DNA from 3 places in the Anaerobacillus sp. 63XJN7_5_ISO-PGPR-S23-430 genome. Region 3 is predicted to be linked to each of the others. Evidence: riboswitches for the same ligand, from Rfam matches in the RefSeq annotation. Region 3 holds a riboswitch; each other region holds the start of a gene.
The links. Region 3 has a riboswitch for cobalamin ahead of AC0VYJ_RS20385 (ABC transporter substrate-binding protein). Riboswitches for the same ligand answer to the same signal wherever they lie in the genome.

Region 1 (6,356 bases), 520 kb from region 3:
AGTTTAATATCGGTACCAAATTGTTTCTTAGTTATATCGTTCTTATTGTTGTTATTCTGCTTATTACTACTATTTCATTTCAATATTTATTTCAAGAATATCTTGTGCGCGAAACGAGAGAACAGCTGCAAAAAGAGGGATTGCAAATTAGTCAGATGCTCGAAGATCGACAGTGGAAGGGCGAAAATCCACCTAATGGGTTACTTGATCGCAGAAGAATTGAAATGGCAGGCAATTTAATCTCATCTCAATTTATAATTTATAATGCAAACGAGAAGGCAATTTATTCGAATGTCGATGAAGTGGTTCGAATTGATTATGAAGAAAACAAAGGAAAATTATATGTTACAGAGGAAGTGCCAATTAGTCTTTCACGAGAGCAAGTTGGCAGTATTGTGCTATTTACGAAGGTAGAAAGTCTTGAAGGTTTCAATCGGATTATTCAGCAATCACAGGCTGTTAGTCTTTTAGTATCTGCTGCTGTTGCCGTGCTCCTTGCTGCTATTATGCAGAAAGGAATAGCGGGGCCAACTCGATTACTTGCCAATCACATGAGGGAATTTACGATGCGCAAGGAACAACCCCCGTTGACGCTTAAAACAAAGGATGAAATCAATGAACTTGCTAAGACATTTCAAGAACTAACGGAGCAACTTCGAAAAAATGATTTTGATCAGAAGGAATTCCTTCAAAATGCGTCTCATGAATTAAAAACACCTCTAATGGCCATTCAAGGGAATGCGGAAGGGATTCTAGATGAAGTAATCGTAGGACAGGACGTCGAGTATAGTCTTGAAGTGATCGTGAAAGAAACGCAGCGTTTAAAAAAGATCGTGCAGGACATTTCTTATTTAACTAGGTTAGAAACAGTAGATGAATCTTTTACTTATGAAGTAGTCGATCTTCATCACGTGTTGATGGAAGTCATCACTGTGGTAAAACCACTTGCACATCAACGGCAAATAGAGGTAAGGTATGACATTGATCATACCATAGACCTTAAGATGGACAGTGATAAAATGAAGCAAGCTTTTATGAATATTTTCGGTAATGCCCTTCGATTCGCTTCATCCGTTATAGAAGTACATGTCCACCAAGATAATCGTCAAGTTTATATTGAGGTTGAAGATGATGGTAAAGGCTTTGGCGAGAATCCAGAGCGCGTTTTTGAACGATTTTATACAGGTGACAAGTCAGGTTCTGGCATTGGTCTATCGATTACGAAAACAATAGTAGAAAAGCATAATGGTAACATTTACGCCGAAGACAATAAAAAGGGAGGAAGGATCGTGATCTCGATTCCTTTTCAATCGTAGTTAGAACTTTATGTTTTATGCTCACTTAACTTTTGTAGAATTTCTTTGCTTTCTTGTTCACTCAAAATACCGAATTTCTGACAGAGTTGTGTATAGCCAGCCAATTTCTTAAAATTAACCGAAGATGATCTTTTCATCATACTCACCTTTCTTTCCTTCAGGAAACTTTTTTAGGTATCAACAATATATGCATGAGCAGGTTGAAAGTGATAGGTGAGTGTCTTTAGAGTTGAAATAAATCTAAGTCAATGTAACAATAAAGCTTGTGCTAAATTAAAGCATCATGTAAGATGGAGTTATCAATATTTAGTGATATATAAATGTTTGGAATACTATATATGGGTAAAATGTACGTAATTTAATAATTGAGTATACGGTGTCGTAGAACGACTTAATAGGGAATCCGGTCGAATCCGGAGCTGTCCCCGCAACTGTCGTGTGGACGAGGCAAGAAACCACTGGAGTTAATTCCGGGAAGGCTTGCCAAGGAAGAAGCACAAGCCAGTAGACCTGCCGTATAGTCAAAAACGTTTCTATTCTTCGGGGGTTGAGGGTGAGAAATGGCAGGGTAAATGTACGAGTATGTCCATTTATACGTTGTCGTTTTCTCCAGGCTCACTCTTCCGAGAGTGAGCTTTTTATTTTGGATGGATAAAGGAGAGAGGTATATGAGTACTGTAGCAGAAATGACAGTAACAAAAATGATGGAGGAAGTAAGAACGCTCCTAGATGAGTACCCGTCACTTGCTAGTGAGAGTTTTATTGAAAAAACAATTGATGGTATTTCAGAAGAATCAACGCAAGAAGAGGTTGGTAACATTCTAGTTTTAAATGCCCTTGAACGAATCAGCGCAACAGAACCTGACTGGACTTATGTGGCAGCAGCTTTTCATCTTCATTCGCTCTATCGTAAATCTCTTTCACATCGTTCTGAGAAAGAGGTATATGGTGGGGGAAGCTTCTATCGCCTTCTTCAACAGCTGACAGATGAAGGGATTTATAACAAGGCACTCCTTCAGTCTTATTCCAAGAATGAAGTAGGGCAAGTTGCTAAGTTAATCGAGCCATCAAGAGATCGTTTGTTTACATACATCGGACTACGAACGCTCGCAGACCGCTATCTAGCTACAGATCATGATAAGAATGTGTATGAATTACCTCAAGAGCGCTTTCTAGTCATTGCTATGACGCTCATGGTAAATGAACCAAAAGATAAGAGATTAAATCTAATTGAAGAAGCGTATTGGGCGCTATCTAATTTATATATGACAGTAGCAACGCCTACTCTTTCAAATGCAGGAAAAAGCTATGGACAGCTAAGCTCATGCTTTATCGATACGGTGGATGACAGTCTTAGAGGAATCTATGACAGCAATACAGATGTAGCGACCGTTTCGAAAAATGGTGGAGGAATTGGAGCATATCTCGGGAAAATTCGTTCTCGTGGTAGTGATATTAAAGGGTTTAAAGGAAATTCATCTGGGGTTTTACCGTGGATGAAGCAATTAAACAATACAGCTGTGAGCGTAGACCAGCTAGGACAGCGTCAAGGTGCTGTTGCTGTTTATCTTGATGTCTGGCATAAGGATGTTTTCGAATTTCTTGATGCCAAGCTTAATAACGGAGACGAACGAATGAGGACACATGATCTTTTCACGGGTCTTTGTATTCCAGATATCTTTATGGAAGCAGTGGAAGACCGTGGAGACTGGCATTTATTTGATCCTCATGAAGTACGCCAGGTGATGGGCTTTTCACTAGAAGATGTGTATGACAAAGAAAAAGGATCAGGAGAGTTTCGTATGAAATATAGGCAATGTGTGAACCATCCTGAGCTTTCAAGAAAAACCGTGCCGGCTATTGAGATTATGAAGCGAGTCATGAAATCACAATTGGAAACTGGGACGCCTTATATGTTCTATCGAGATACGGTGAATCGAGCGAATCCGAATAAGCATGCTGGTATGATCTATGCTTCCAATCTTTGTACGGAAATTATGCAAAATATGAGTGCAACGACCGTTGAAGAGGAATTCACGAAAGACGGTAAGATTATCATTACGAAAACGCCTGGTGACTATGTCGTTTGTAATCTATCAAGTATTAATCTTGGGCGTGCGGTTACAGCTAATGCACTAGAGCGATTAATTCCAATTCAAGTAAGAATGCTGGATAACGTGATCGATATTAATACGATCGAAGTGCCTCAAGCCCAGTTAACGAATGAGAAGTATAGAAGCATTGGTCTTGGAACGTTTGGTTGGCATCACCTCCTTGCGAAAAAAGAGATTGTCTGGGAAAGTCATGAAGCGGCAGACTATGCGGACGAACTATATGAAACAATCAATTATTTAACGATACAGGCAAGTCATGAGCTTGCCGTTGAAAAAGGAAGCTACTCTCTCTTTGAAGGCTCTGATTGGCAAAATGGGGAGTACTTTAATCAACGAGGTTACGTTAGTGAAAAATGGCAGTCCCTTAAGGAAAGGGTCCAAACGAATGGTGTCAGAAACGCCTATCTTTTAGCGGTTGCCCCTAACAGTTCAACAAGTTTAATAGCCGGATCAACAGCATCAATCGATCCGATTTTTCAAAAAGAATACTCTGAGGAAAAGAAGAACTATAAAATTCCTGTTACAGCGCCTGATCTTTCACCTGAAACGACCTGGTATTACAAATCGGCTTATCACATTGATCAGCTTTGGAGTATTGAGCAGAATGCAGCCAGACAGCGTCATGTGGACCAATCAATATCGTTTAATATCTATGTGCAAAGTACTGTAAAAGCGAAAGACTTACTGAACATTCATATAACAGCCTGGAGAAAAGGTTTGAAAACAACCTACTATACACGAAGTACATCTGTAGATATTGACGACTGTGAAAGTTGCGCAAGCTAAAGGAGGAATTGGAATTGACTACGATTCAACAAAGAAAGCTATACGATGTCTCCGCACCAAATAGCTCGACTGGAATTATCAATGGGGAAAGCTCAAACGTTTTAAATTGGGATGATGTCCGTTTTAGCTGGGCATATCCTATGTACAAAAATATGTTAGGAAACTTTTGGACTCCGTTTGAAATTAATATGTCGAACGACGTGAAGCAATGGGAAGCATTAAGCGAAGATGAGCAAGATACGTTTAAGAAAATTATTGGCCTTCTTGCCTTCCTAGATTCGATTCAAACTGATTATTCAAGTAAGGTTGCGGATTATTTAACAGATTCAAGCCTTTCTGCGCTCATGCAGGTGCTTTCGTTCCAGGAAGTTGTACATAATCAGTCATATAGCTATGTACTTTCTTCCATTGTAAATAAAAATGAGCAAGACCGCATTTTTGAATATTGGAAGCATGATGACGTGCTCTTAGAACGAAACCAATTTATTGCTTCTGGTTATGAAGCATTTGTTAAAAATCCAACACCACAAACGTTTTTTGAATCGATTGTTTATGACATTATTCTTGAAGGACTTTTCTTCTACGCCGGGTTCGCTTTCTTTTATAACCTTGCTCGAAATCAAAAGATGGTGTCTACCTCAACAATGATTAACTATATTAACCGCGATGAGCAGCTGCATGTGACGTTGTTCGTTAATATAGTGAAAGAATTATTCAATGAGCATCCTGAACTGAATACGAAAGAAAATCATGATTTCATCACGAATACATTTCGTGAAGCTGCTGAGCTTGAGATGAAATGGGGAGAATACATTATTGGTAATCGATTCCCTGGTATTACAATGAACGAACTCAATGACTACATTAAATTTATGGCAAACAATCGCGTCAATCAGCTTGGTATCGAACGCCCATTTGAAGGTCACCGAGAGAACCCTATGCGGTGGATCAAAGCCTACGCGGATGTGAACGCTGGGAAAAGTGATTTCTTCGAACAGAAATCACGTCAGTATACAAAAGTGTCTGATGATAATGGGTTTGATGATTTATAAAGAAATGAGAGAAAGGTCAACTCAAATAATGAGTTGATCTTTTTTTTTAGACATTAAGAGTGAAAGTAATGTACGACAAAAAAGAAATTTTGTGGTAAGATACTTAAAATCATTTTGTACTTTAACGTGAAAGAACGTATTCATATAAGGAGATGTAACATGAGAAAGAAGCGAATTGTTGTTAAGATTGGGAGCAGTTCATTAACAAACGGTAAGGGAGAAATTGATCTAGTTAAGCTCATTGATCATGTTAACGCCCTCACATTACTTCGTCAGGAAGGACATGAAGTACTTCTTGTTTCTTCAGGAGCAGTTGCGGCAGGTTTTAAAGAACTTGGATATCCAGCAAGACCCGTCACGTTAAAAGGAAAGCAGGCTGCAGCCGCTCTTGGACAAAGTTTACTTATTAAATCTTATATCGAGGAATTCAATCAGCGAAACATTTCAGTCGCTCAAATTCTTTTAACACGCCCCGATTTCTCGAATCAAGAACGATACAAAAATGCGTTTGATACGCTTTCTGAATTGCTGGCAAGAGGGGTCATGCCGATTATTAATGAAAATGATACGGTTTCAACGGAAGAGTTAAAGTTTGGTGATAACGATATGCTTTCAGCTCTTGTAAGTGGACTTGTTCATGCAAATGAGTTGATCATTTTGACGGATGTGAACGGTATATATGATTCCAACCCAACAACTAACCCTGATGCGATCAAGTTTCATTCTATCACTGAAATTAGCGACAAGATGATTGGGCAAGCAGGGGGAGCTGGTTCGAGTGCTGGAACTGGGGGCATGAAATCAAAGCTAATCGCAGCAAAGACAGCTTTAAACCTGAGCGTTCGAGTTTTTATTGGTCATGAAACAGGCAGCGAAAAGTTACTTCGAATTCTCTCTGGTGTCGGAGATGGAACTTATATCAGTCGAGAGAAAGCAACATCTTTCCCGATTAAAAAACAATGGATTGCGATGCACTCTCACGTATCAGGTCAGCTTTATATTGATGAGGGTGCAGAAAAAGCGATTGTTTTAAATGGCAAGAGCTTGCTTTATGGCGGAATCAAGCAAGTAGTTGGCTCTTTTGAGGT
Region 2 (6,356 bases), 750 kb from region 3:
CTGCCCGGGAGGGATTTTAATGATCGAGCAACCACAACGTGTTACTGTTATCTCGAATCAACGACAAGTCCAATTACGTGTTGAGCGACTCGTAATTCATCAAAGAATGAAGATTATAGAAGCTAAGAAGACAGATGGAAGTAACTTCTACCTTTTCTTTTATAAAGATGATTTCATTACTGGGAAAACGGCAGAAGTTAAAAATGGATCTCTTATTGAGAAAGCTTTCCAGAAAGGGATCGTACTCCAAGCACCTCACCCGCTTATTGATCACTTTCTATCTGATCGAACACTTCATCTTAAATCTACAAAGCAAGTCTTTCAATCTGTACAGAAACGGTACACCCCTCAAGAAACATCCTTTATCTTTTCTTATTTTGATTCATTTCTCTCAACCGAAACCATTATTAAATTAATGCGAAAGCATTTTTATGACTACCGCAGAAATGGCCAATTACGGATGGCGTTTCAAATTTTAGCTGTGATGCTTTATTTCGATCCAACAAATAAATGGGCGATCGAACTATCGCGGAAATTAGAATATCAAAAAGTTAGAAGCTTCTATGAAGGAGATCATGATGGTCTTAAAGAAGTGGATCCGCTTTTTGCTGAAATTCAGGCTTATGATGACCTTCAAGCACATCAAGCCTACCTTGAATCAATCCTTCGTAAAGAAAAACGTGTTATTGAACGATCCGCTTTACGCCTTTACCTCTATCTCCAATCACCTGAAGAGGATGATCTGGACCCACTATCTCTCATCGATGTTACGCTCTCTGAATCTGAGCGAGCCCGTCTGCTATCATTGATGTATGCAGAAGCACCTCACCATAAAACTCTAAGAAACAATGCTTTTCAAGCTCTAATGTATTTAAATAAAACAAGTGAAGCCATTCAATTAATGACAGAACGAAAAGGTGAAATCACCCAAAGTGAATATGACCTTCTTCTAAGTGCATTTCAAGATGAGACTACAAATTTCAAAACCTTTGATTATCCTTCCCTTCAAAGCTGTTTGGAACGTAAAGAAAATCGTCCTTATCTAGATGGTTTACTTCAAGCACTTATCCCTAGGATGCTGCATGAATTTGGATTGGGATACGTCTATAGCTGGGTGAAGCCTTTATTCGAGAAAAACCAAGATCTCTCTATCCTATCAACGCTACAAACAATGGCGGATATTCAAGATGATCCAGATAAGCAATTTCAGCTAGGTAAGCTCTACCATAAACTTAAACAATATGATGAAGCAATTACCTGCTTCGATTGGGAGATGGAGCTGCATCCAACGGACCCAACCCCTGTTCAGTGGTTGACGAAGGTATATCGTGAGATGGGTAAAGTGGAGGAATCGAATACCTATATGTCGATTTATTCTAAAATGCAAAGAGTGTCTCAACAATAGCGCTGGCTTATGCCAGCGCTATTTTTTTTGGCTATATTAATGAGCCTAAAATCGGGAATCAACAGTATAAGCTAACATAGCCTTTTTGTTAAAGTGACAATCAAAATGATCGTCTTCTTTTTATATTACATTTGATAAACATAAGTAGGTTCATATAAACTAAGAAACAACGAACAATGAATACTTCACGGTTGTCAGGAGCGACGTATGGAAAATCAAACGAGTTATGCCTATGACATTATTCAAGTATGCCTTTTGGCTGGAAAGGTAATGCTGCAAAATGGCGGTGAAACTTACCGTGTAGAAGATACGATGACTAGAATTGCGGACGCTTATGGGGCAACGCATTCGAATAGTTACGTAACCCCTACTGGGATTATTTTCTCTTTAGAAGGTCCTGAACCTTCCAAAACACAGTTGATGCGCATTTCAGAGCGCACGACGGATTTAGATAAAGTAACGAAGGTAAATAGTATATCGAGGAGAATTAGCAGCGGTGGTCTTTCGATTAAGGAAGCTTATGAAGAGCTTGACCAATTGGATAAAATGACCGAGCGGTATACATTTCCTAAGCAGTTAGTTGCTGCTGCGATTGCAAGCGGTTGTTTTCTAATTATGTTTCAAGGGGAGTGGGGAGATTTTCTTCCGGCAGTTCTTGCAGGGGGAGGTGGCTTTTATAGTGTTTCACTATTTAACCGCCTTGTACCGATAAAATTCTTCTCAGAGTTCCTTGCTTCATTTGTCATAGGATTACTCGCTGTCCTTTTTGTGTCTACTGGAATCGGTGGGCAACTTGATAAAATTATTATTGGTTCAGTGATGCCACTTGTTCCTGGTCTATTAATCACGAATGCTGTAAGGGATTTAATGGCGGGGCATTTAATATCTGGCCTATCTAAAGGCGCAGAAGCCTTTCTTACCGCATTTGCGATTGGAGCAGGCATTGCCCTTGTTGTATCATTTTTATAGAAAGGGAGGACAATTATGACAATTATTGCTCAGGTTTTGACGAGCTTTGTGGCAAGTGCAGCGTTTGGATTATTATTTAACGCTCCTAAATCCTCCCTTATTAAAGGCGGGTTTGTTGGCATGTGTGGCTGGATGATTTATTACGGAATGGAGGCATCAGGTATTGATGCTGTCATCGCCACTGTAACAGCCTCATTTGTCATCGCTGTTATTAGTCAGGTTTTTGCAAAGGTGTATCGGACACCAGTCATTATATTTAGTGTAGCGGGGATTATTCCGCTTGTTCCAGGTGGTCTGGCTTACGATGCGATGAGGAATTTCGTTCAAAATGATTACAATAGTGCCATTAACCTTGCAGCCAGAGCATTTATGATATCGGGATCCATTGCAGTAGGGTTAGTATTTTCGGAAGTGATCAATCAAATCATACGGCATTCCACACTCGCAAGGGGGCAGAAATAGGTCTTCATCCTTTTGCAATGTAGGCATTCATTATGATAACGTTTAGTTGGATAACTGTGTCGAACGGTGTCAAATAATGTTAGTATCTGGGGAGGATCAATAATGAAAACCTATCCCCATCTCGGGTTGTTAACAATTCGATTGGTCGTAGGTATGCTTTTTTTTGCTCATGGTTTTTTAAAGTTTTCTGAAGGGATCACGAATACAGTAGCTTTTTTTGAGACAATCGGTATTTCTGGTTTTCTTGCTTATGTTGTGGCTATAGTTGAGTTAACTGGAGGAGTTTTGATGATTCTCGGCTTAGGAACGCGAATTGTCAGCGTACTGTTTTCCATGATTTTATTAGGAGCTCTTCTCTTTGTAAAGAGATCAACTGGAATGCTGGGCGGTTATGAACTAGACATTGCTTTTCTAGCTATGTCAGTGTCTTTATTTCTAGGAGGCGGCGGTCCATATAGTCTTTCAACATACCTTAAGAGAAAAGGTTGGTCGTTTAAGATCGATCAGGAGAAAGTAACAAAGGATTAAAGAGGAAGTGACTGAATGGCTAAACCAAAAAAGAAGTTAAAACCGGGTGCCAGATGGTTATTATTATTTGCGGGACTCGTTATTCTATTTTTGTTTATTAACTTTCTGTTTCATCCATTTGCAAATACAAAAGGATTTAAATTAGATTCTCAACCGCACTTGGGTGAGGAAACAGCGCCAGTTGAAATTGTGCAATTTGGTGATTATAAATGCTCTTCATGTCAATCCTTTAATGAATCTTTGCTTCCAAAAATCCAAGAGGAATTATTAGCAACTGAGAAAGCAAAATTTTACTTTGTCCATTATCCGTTCCTCTATAAAGATTCCACGAGGGCTGCTGAATTTGCTGAGGTTGTTTATCAAGAATTAGGTAATGATGTATTTTGGCAATTTCATCATGTTCTGTATGACAAACATAAAAAAGGATCTGAGACGAAAGATGTTTTAACTGAATCTTTCTTAACGAAAACCCTTAGTGGTCTAGTTAGTGAAGAAGAAACGGACAGAGTTGTTAAAGCCTATAAGAGTGGTGCAGGTGAGAAACGAGTAGAAGCTGACCTTGCTTATGCAAATAAAAAGAATGTTTCAGAAACGCCTACCTTATTTGTAGATGGTAAGCGTTTTGACGGAACTAGTTTATCTGAATTAAAACAAATGGTTGAGGATTCAACCGACGAATAAATAAAGGCGCTGTGAAGGCGTCTTTTTTTTGTTGCATTCTAATTAATTGGTTCCTCTGCAGGCGGAAAAATCATTAAATAAACGTTTGTTTAAGGTATAAATAGTTAAACAAACGTTTGATTAACGAATGGTATTGACTTTTGGATCCCCGGCATGAAGAATAGAGAAGTACAATTGAATAAAATGGAAAAGGTGTACTGATTCCAGTACTTAATAGGGAAATTGGTGAAAATCCAATGCGGTCCCGCCACTGTAAGAAGTAAGGACGGTGCGTTACCCCACTTATCAATGATAGGGAAGGGGCATTCGTTCAACAAAGCTTCAAGCCAGGAGACCTGCCTTTTCTAAAGCACTGATTGACCTACGGACGATAGGGGGGTGTAACGGAGAAGACTGGGAAAAGTCTATTTGTTATGCATGCTCTTATGAAAAGAGTATGCATTTTTTATTGTTTAGAAAAGGAGAGATGATATGAAAAAGAATGTAAGCGAATCAAGAGTGTATAAGAGCAGCCGTATTTTTCCGCCTGACCTTAACAGCCATGGAACATTATTTGGGGGTAAACTCCTTGCCGATATGGATATGCTAGCATCAATCGCGGCGACAAGGCATTCTCGTCTAGAATGCGTGACAGTGTCTATGGATACGGTGGAGTTTTTACATCCTATAACGGAAGAGGATTCGATTCATTATGAAGCTTTTGTCATATGGACAGGTAAAAGCTCAATGGAAGTTTTTGTGAAAGTAAACGCCGAACACCTTTTAACGGGTGCCAATCGTATAGCAGCGACGTGTTTTATTACGTTTGTAGCCCTTCTCGACGGTAGACCAATGAAAGTACCTGGAATTCAGCCGGAAACTGAAGGGGAAAAGCAGCTTAACGAGCTAGCCCAAAAAAGAGCTCAAACAAGATTAGATCGTAAAGAAACAAGCAAGAATCTAGGGGGAATCCTAACGTTGTTATAACCAGAAAAGAGGGCTGGAGTATTCCGGCTCTCTTTTGTTAGTCGTGAGACATTTTATCGTTATATTTTGGTTCATTCCTAAAAGATGGTAGTTTTGTATTTAAAACCACATTTAGCTGATTGGAGAGGGAATCACCCCTCACTCTTATAGAAACAATATTTACGAGAGAGGTTCCTTTTTAGATCCCCTGGAATCGGAAACTTTTTGTGGAAATCAAGTTAGTAAAAGAGTGTTGAGTGGTATAGGGATGAGAGTGAAATGAATAAAAACAAAGGAGACGGCCAATGTGGATTAGACATGATTTCTTCAAGTATATAACAGGTATTATTCTATTATTAATCTGTTTTTTCTTTTTGACAGAATTAGATTTATTGAAACCGGTGAAAACAATTATAGGTACATTGTTTTATCCAGTACTAATTGCTGGTTTTTTGTATTATGCAATCAAGCCTATTGTTAAGTTATTAAAAAAGATTCCATTTGTATCAGATATTGTCGCGATTTTAATTGTGTTTATAGGGATTGCGGGTATCCTCTATACTGGATTCACTTTTCTAGCAAATCCGATTCAGAGTCAGGTTTCAGAGTTTTCGAAGGAGTTGCCTGAGAAGCTGAAAGAATCAGCAAAAGAAGCTGAGAAAATGATGGAGAAAAATGATATGGGGATGCTTTCTGTAGAAAACCTTCAACAAAAAGCAACGAGCTATTTAGGTAATTTAACGCAAAGCCTCGGTGATCATATTATGCAGGTTGTGAGTGCATTAACAAGTGCTACGACAGTCCTTGTAATCGTACCTTTTGTCTTATTCTATTTTCTTAAAGATGATCATAAATTAAGCCCATTTCTCCTAAGATTTATTCCAAATAAACATCAGGGTGAAGGAGAACAGATCCTTCATAAGGTTGATAAAACTTTATCGGCCTATATTATCGGACAAATTATTGTAGCAATCGTAGACGGTGTCCTAATGTATGTTGGTTATTTAATCATTGGACTACCTTATGCATTAATATTAGGACTATTTGTGATGATCACAGCAGTGGTCCCATTTTTCGGACCAATTATTGGTGTGATACCTGCTCTGGTTGTCGCTTTAACACAAGAACCGATGTTAGCCTTGTATGTGATTATTATTACGATAGTTGTTCAACAGTTAGAAGGAAACCTGGTAGCGCCTGTTGTCTTAGGTAAAAGGTTAAACATACACCCTTTAACCATCATTTTACTACTAATTGTAGCAGCGGCTTTATATGGGTTCATTGGGATGCTGATTGCTATTCCACTTTACTCCGTCATTAAGGTCATCGTTAAGAATTTCTATGAATTTTATCGAATACGGCATCG
Region 3 (6,356 bases):
TCGAACACTTGATACAATAAAACGCGTGCTCGAAGGCCATAATCTCAATGCCGATTTCGTCTTTTGCAAATTGGTGAAAAATGTTCTGCGCCGCGAACGTATCGTAATAATCGCCAACACCTGCGTGATCACGGCCGACGATAAAATGTGTGCAGCCAAAGTTCTTCCGAACGAGACTATGAAAAATCGCCTCGCGCGGGCCAGCATACCTCATCGCGGCTGGGAATACGGAGAGAATGACGCGATCAGACGGATAATAGTTTTCTAAAAGAGCGCTGTAGCTTTTCATCCGAATATCCGCTGGAATGTCATCTTTCTTCGTTTCGCCAACGAGTGGATGGATGAGAAGGCCATCAACGGTTTCAAGTGCCGTCTTTTGAAGGTATTCATGTGCGCGATGAATCGGATTGCGCGTTTGAAAGCCAACGATTGTTTTCCAGCCGCGCTGTTGGAATGTTTCTCTTAATTCTGCCGGCGTTTGAAAATGGTCTTGAAGAGCTGTTGGGTGCTGAAGGAGCGTGATTGGGCCACCGAGGTTAAACGCTTCCTGCTCGTACGTTTTTTGAACGCCTGGATGCTCAGCGTCGTTCGTTCCATAGACGCGTCGAGCTTCTTCTGTTTTGTCTGTTTCATAAATATCTTCTACTTCCATTAATCCATAGATTTCCCCGTCTTCACCCTTCAGGCAAACAGTAGGACTAGTAAAAATCTTGTCACGCGTTTCTTTGGATACAGAAAGCGTAATAGGCAAGCTCCAGATTGTCCCATTTGCGAGCCTCATTTTAGTTAAAACGTGCGTATAATCTGTTTGATTCATAAAGCCCGTTAACGGACTAAAAGCACCGATTGCGATCATATATAAATCGGATAAATTCCATGGTGTTAAGGTGACGACCGGAAACATTGTGGCCTTCTCGAGAAGCGCCAGGCGATCCTCTTCACATGGAATGCGGTTTATTAGCTGACCGCCATGTGGTTCTATCATAAATAAATCTCCCTTCTTGCTTGTTCACATATAGAGTTGCTACTAGCTTATGAAAGAAGGAGAGGAGAAGAGAGGGCTAATGAGAAAAATGGATGAGGGGTGTGTTTTTAAAGGGGGTCAGGCGCGAGCCTGACCCCCTTTAAAAACAACTGTCTCCGCACGAAAGACACTCCAACACATTCGAAGATATCCTCTCTTTTCCTTCTTGACCCTACTATCCTTTTGGACTACACTGTGTAGTGTGAGGTGGAAGCGATGAAAATTCATCAGTTCAAAACGAATGAAACAGGGTTAAACCGCTTTTTCGGCTCTCTTGAAGCGAAGGTTATGGACATACTCTTTGAAGGTCCAGAAATGACGATCAAAGATGTGAAACAGAAGCTTGATCAAGAGAAAAGTACGAACTTTAACACGGTTATGACGGTCATGAATCGTCTCGTGGATAAAGGAATTCTAGTAAAACGAGTTGAAAAGCGCACGTCAATGTTTAAGCCGCTTCTATCGAAAGAAGATTTTTTACAAACGCAATCGAAGGAATTAACAAAGGATCTAATGGATGAATTTGGTCCGCTTGCTGTGAATCATATGCTTGATGCGCTCGATGAAGCGGATCCAGTTTTGATCGAAAAGCTTGAGCAAAAAATCAAGCAGCTAAAGGAGAAGTAAGATGAGAATAAAACAGCCGCGATTTTTGTTTATGCTGTCTTTTTTTCTTGTAGCCACGATGATTGTTCAAATGTCACTATACAGTCTGCATTTATATTCGAACTGGACGCTTATGTTAAGCGTACTTGAAGCCTGCCATAATATGCTTCGCGCGATCGGTTTATCATCTATGAACATGCTATTAGAAGTTCTGATTCTCTCAACATTTTCATTAATCGTGATGATGATCGTGAAGCAAATTTATCGATATGTCACCTTTTCGAAACGGCTGTCGCTTCTTCGTGAAGACACTGTCACACAGGTAGTCATTCGGAATTTCGATTTAGGAAAGCAGGCACTCCAGGTGATTAGAAGCGATGAGCCTATCGCGCTTACATATGGAATGATTAAACCCAAAATAGTTCTTTCGACTGAACTAGTTAGCCTGTTGAGCAAAGAAGAGCTGCGCGCCGTGATTTATCACGAAACTTTTCATCAGCAGCATCGTGATCCATTGAAAAAATTTATCATCACCCTTCTCGTCCACGCGCTTTGGTACGTGCCGATTTTGAAATGGGTATCAAATCACTATCACACGCTACGCGAAATTGCCGCGGATCGGTTTGCGATGAAAGAAGCAAATATGCTTGATCTTAGTAGCGCGTTATTAAAACTATTAAAAAGCGATCACAGACAGCGTCATGCTTTTGCTGTATCTTTTGCGGAAACGTCTGTGAACGATCGCATACAACATATTCTTGCGCCAGAAAAAGAAGTGCACGTAACGTTGCCTGTTGGGACAGTACTTTACTCACTTTATATTGTGTTAGGGTTATCCATCATGTTTATGGTGGCGACACCCTAATTCTTTTTCGGAAACAAACACTACATATCGTAGTGTTAAAATTAGGAGGGAATTAATTTATGAATTTATCACAAAACGTTGCCCTTGTCGTACTACGAATCGTTCTCGGTCTTATTTTTACGGTTCACGGCCTAGATAAATTTGCTGGAGGGATTGGAAATACCGCTGGATTTTTCGAGAGCATTGGCATTTTGGGTGGTTTAGCGTATGTCGTTGCAACGATTGAACTAGTCGGAGGTCTTCTTATGATCGTAGGACTAGGCACACGCATTGTTTCTTTGCTTTTCATGATCGTCATGCTAGGAGCGATCTTTACGGTTAAACTAACGACAGGATTTATCGGAGGGTATGAATTGGATCTTGCTCTTCTCGGTATGTCAGTCGCTGTTTTGATTAGCGGAGGTGGAGCCATTTCCGTTGATTACAAATACTTTTCGAAACAATCATAGGAGGAAGAATCATGGCAAATAAGAATAAGAAAAAGCAACCGAACAAGCAAACAATAGCTAATGCGCAGAAAAAATCGAAAGCATGGATCTACTGGTTAGTGGCCGCTGTCGCTGCAGTTATCGTAATCGTGATCGTCGTTTCAAGCGGCTCGAGTTCTGATGGTTCAGAGGAAAAAGCGATGGAGCAACCATTTCTCGGTGATGAAAATGCGCAGGTAGAAGTGATTGAATTTGGAGATTACAAATGTCCTTACTGTAAAGCATTCGAACAGTCTTTTTTCCCGCAAATTGATCAAGAGTTAATTCAAACAGGGGAAATCAAATTCTCGTTTATCAACTATCCATTTATTAATGTTGATTCCGATCGCTCAGCGGAATTTGCTGAAGTGGTGTACCAGGAGCTTGGGAATGACGTGTTCTGGGAATTCCACTCATTAATGTATGAAAAGCAAACAGAAGGCACGGAAAAGCAGGACATCTACACAGAAGATTACCTTGTAGACACGCTAAAAGAAGTGACTGATGAAGAAAAAGCTGAACAGGTTCTTGCAGCTTTTAAAGATGGCGAAGGAGAAGCGGCGATCGACTACGACTTATCGAAAGCCCGTGATCTCGACGTTACTGGCACACCAGCTCTCTTTGTGAACGGCGAGCCGTTTGAAGGACAAACAATTGATGACCTGAAGAAAATGGTAGAAGAAGCGAAGGAAGAGTAAAGGAATTACCATCATTGTCCACCGTGGGTGGACAATGATGGTTTTTTGTTTGTGAAGGGGGTCAGGCGCGAGCCTGACCCCCTCAAAACACAACTGTTCCCCCCACTCCCGCAATCATGTATAATAAACCTGTTACCAATTACATAGTGATCGATTCAGGTGTCTTTTCAATGAAGACTTAATAGGGAAGCTGGTGCAATTCCAGCGCGGTCCCGCCACTGTAAATGGTCGCCTGCTGCAGAATCCACTGTTCGTAACAGCGAATGGGAAGGAGCAGCATGCGATAACCATGAGCCAGGAGACCTGCCTGAGTCTAGCGCGAACAGCCTACGAGGATAGGGATGTGCGAACGGATTCAGGTGCTGCCTTTGGCACACCGTTACTTCCATTCGACCATCTTCATGCCCTCGTGCGTGGGGATTTTTTAGTTTAGAGACATCAGAAAACAGGAGGAGAAACACACATGAAAAAGCTTTATTCACTACTCGTTTTACTTTTTCTCGTTACAGGAATCATCGCAGGTTGCGGAGCGAGTGAAGAGAACAGCGCGACAAATGAAGGAAATGCGAATACAGAGCAAGCTGAACAGTCAGAAGATAGCGCTTTCCCAGTAACGATAACGGATGCATTGGACCAGGATGTTACGATCGAAAAAGATCCTGAAAAAATTGTCTCCTTAATCCCGAGTAACACTGAGATCCTTTTCGACCTGGGAGCAGGGGAAGAAGTCGTTGGCGTATCTGACTTCGCCAACTATCCGGAAGAAACGGCTGATATCGAAAAAATCGGCGGCATGGAATTTAACGTGGAGAAAATCATTTCTCTAAAGCCTGATCTCGTACTTGCACACGGCTCAAGCGCACATAACTCAGAAGCAGGTCTACAGCAGCTTCGTGATGCTGGAATCACCGTACTCGTTGTGAACGATGCGAAAAGCTTCGATGAAGTGTACGCTTCCATCGAAATGATCGGACAAGCAACTGGTGAAACGGAAGAAGCGGAAACAACGATCGATGAAATGAAGCAAGATCTTGAAGACATTCAAGCAAAAGCAGAAAGCATTAGTGAAGAAGATCAGAAAAATGTCTTCGTCGAAGTTGCCCCTGCGCCTGAAATCTACTCTCCAGGGAAGAATACGTTTATGGATGACATGCTAACGATGATTCACGCGAAGAACGTGACGCACGATCAGGAAGGCTGGAACCAGGTGGATCAGGAAGCGATTATCGAAGCGAATCCTGACGTGATCATCACAACGTACGGCTACTATACAGAGAAGCCAGTTGAACAAGTGTTAAGCCGCGACGGCTGGCAGGACGTAACGGCTGTCAAAGAAGAGCAGGTTGTTGACGTACACTCTGACCTCGTTACGCGCTCTGGCCCTCGTCTTACTGAAGGAGTAGAGGAACTTGCAAAAGCGGTTTACCCGGATGTTTTTGCTGAATAAACGGTTCATTGCCTATCCGATTGCGATAGCACTCTTAATTGGTGCCATGCTCCTTGGCATTTCAATCGGTACTGTTTCAGTTCCAGTGCTTACCATTCTAAAATTAATCGGAAGCGAAGTTTTGCACCTTCCATTCATAGGCAAAACCGATCCAATGTTTACAACAATTGTGATGGATATTCGCTTGCCGCGCGTCATTTTGGCAGGTCTTGTGGGGGCGTCTCTTGCGATAGCAGGGGCCGCCTTTCAAGGTCTTTTGCGTAATCCACTAGCGGATCCGTACGTGCTCGGCGTTTCATCCGGAGCATCAGTTGGAGCGGTACTCGTGCTGTTTTTCAACCTGTCCATTCCGTTTGTCGGCATGTTCACCCTACCAGTTATGAGCATCGCTGCATCGATTCTCACGATTTTTCTCGTGCTCTTTTTCGCACGACAAATAGAGCGATCGATGCGCGTGGAGACGATCATCCTAACAGGAATTGTGTTTAGCTCATTTCTTGGCTCACTTCTGTCACTTATGATCGCTTTAACTGGAGAGGAGCTTCGTCAAATTATCGGCTGGCTCCTTGGAAGCGTGTCGATGCGAGGATGGGAATATATCGGAATTATTCTTCCCTTTTTCATCATCGGCTCAGGGATCCTGCTCTTTAGCAGCAGGGAGCTGAACGCAATGTCGTTTGGTGAAGAACGCGCTCAGCATATCGGCGTGAACGTCGCGAAACGAAAGCTTTGGATTCTCATCGGCGGCTCGATTTTAACAGGGGCAGCTGTTGCGGTTTCAGGAACGATTGGTTTCGTTGGCCTTGTGATTCCGCATTTAACGCGCCTTCTATGGGGCCCGGATCACAGGCATTTACTGCCACTATCCATTTTACTTGGAGCTGCTTTTCTGATCATCGCTGATTTGATTTCACGAACGATCATTTCACCAACTGAACTACCGATTGGCGTCATCACATCGCTCATCGGTGCCCCGGTGTTTGCCATTATTTTAATACGAAGACGTAAGGAAAGAAGAGGATAAGCATGCTAAGCGTACATTCTGTTACAGGAGGATACCCCGGTCACGACGTACTTGATGACATTTCGTTTGATGTGAATCAAGGTGAGCTTCTCGGGATCGTTGGACCAAACGGAAGCGGCAAAACGACTATTTTTAAAATGGTTAGCGGCATTCTAAAGGCAAAGTCCGGCTCAATCATGCTCAAAGATAAGCCGCTCTCAAGCTACTCAGCGAAACAGCTAGCGC

Region 1: it holds a riboswitch for cobalamin, as region 3 does, so the genes downstream of both, AC0VYJ_RS17995 (ribonucleoside-diphosphate reductase subunit alpha) here and AC0VYJ_RS20385 (ABC transporter substrate-binding protein) in region 3, are expected to answer to the same signal.
Region 2: it holds a riboswitch for cobalamin, as region 3 does, so the genes downstream of both, AC0VYJ_RS02255 (acyl-CoA thioesterase) here and AC0VYJ_RS20385 (ABC transporter substrate-binding protein) in region 3, are expected to answer to the same signal.

What each region holds. Positions count from the first base shown of each region.
Region 1 is NZ_CM149686.1:3,440,025-3,446,380, reverse strand. Features, by position in the region: gene AC0VYJ_RS18005 (sensor histidine kinase) at 1-1,316, shown strand, start outside; gene AC0VYJ_RS18010 (response regulator transcription factor) at 1-7, shown strand, start outside; gene AC0VYJ_RS18000 (hypothetical protein) at 1,325-1,453, opposite strand; cobalamin riboswitch at 1,674-1,848, shown strand; gene AC0VYJ_RS17995 (ribonucleoside-diphosphate reductase subunit alpha) at 1,985-4,216, shown strand; gene AC0VYJ_RS17990 (ribonucleotide-diphosphate reductase subunit beta) at 4,231-5,268, shown strand; gene proB (glutamate 5-kinase) at 5,428-6,356, shown strand, end outside.
Region 2 is NZ_CM149686.1:411,229-417,584, forward strand. Features, by position in the region: gene AC0VYJ_RS02230 (tetratricopeptide repeat protein) at 20-1,405, shown strand; gene AC0VYJ_RS02235 (threonine/serine exporter family protein) at 1,613-2,374, shown strand; gene AC0VYJ_RS02240 (threonine/serine exporter family protein) at 2,390-2,836, shown strand; gene AC0VYJ_RS02245 (DoxX family protein) at 2,939-3,364, shown strand; gene AC0VYJ_RS02250 (DsbA family protein) at 3,380-4,045, shown strand; cobalamin riboswitch at 4,219-4,402, shown strand; gene AC0VYJ_RS02255 (acyl-CoA thioesterase) at 4,517-5,011, shown strand; gene AC0VYJ_RS02260 (AI-2E family transporter) at 5,296-6,356, shown strand, end outside.
Region 3 is NZ_CM149686.1:3,956,580-3,962,935, reverse strand. Features, by position in the region: gene sat (sulfate adenylyltransferase) at 1-985, opposite strand, end outside; gene AC0VYJ_RS20405 (BlaI/MecI/CopY family transcriptional regulator) at 1,241-1,651, shown strand; gene AC0VYJ_RS20400 (M56 family metallopeptidase) at 1,653-2,495, shown strand; gene AC0VYJ_RS20395 (DoxX family protein) at 2,555-2,944, shown strand; gene AC0VYJ_RS20390 (DsbA family protein) at 2,956-3,660, shown strand; cobalamin riboswitch at 3,801-3,985, shown strand; gene AC0VYJ_RS20385 (ABC transporter substrate-binding protein) at 4,124-5,107, shown strand; gene AC0VYJ_RS20380 (FecCD family ABC transporter permease) at 5,091-6,131, shown strand; gene AC0VYJ_RS20375 (adenosylcobinamide amidohydrolase) at 6,134-6,356, shown strand, end outside.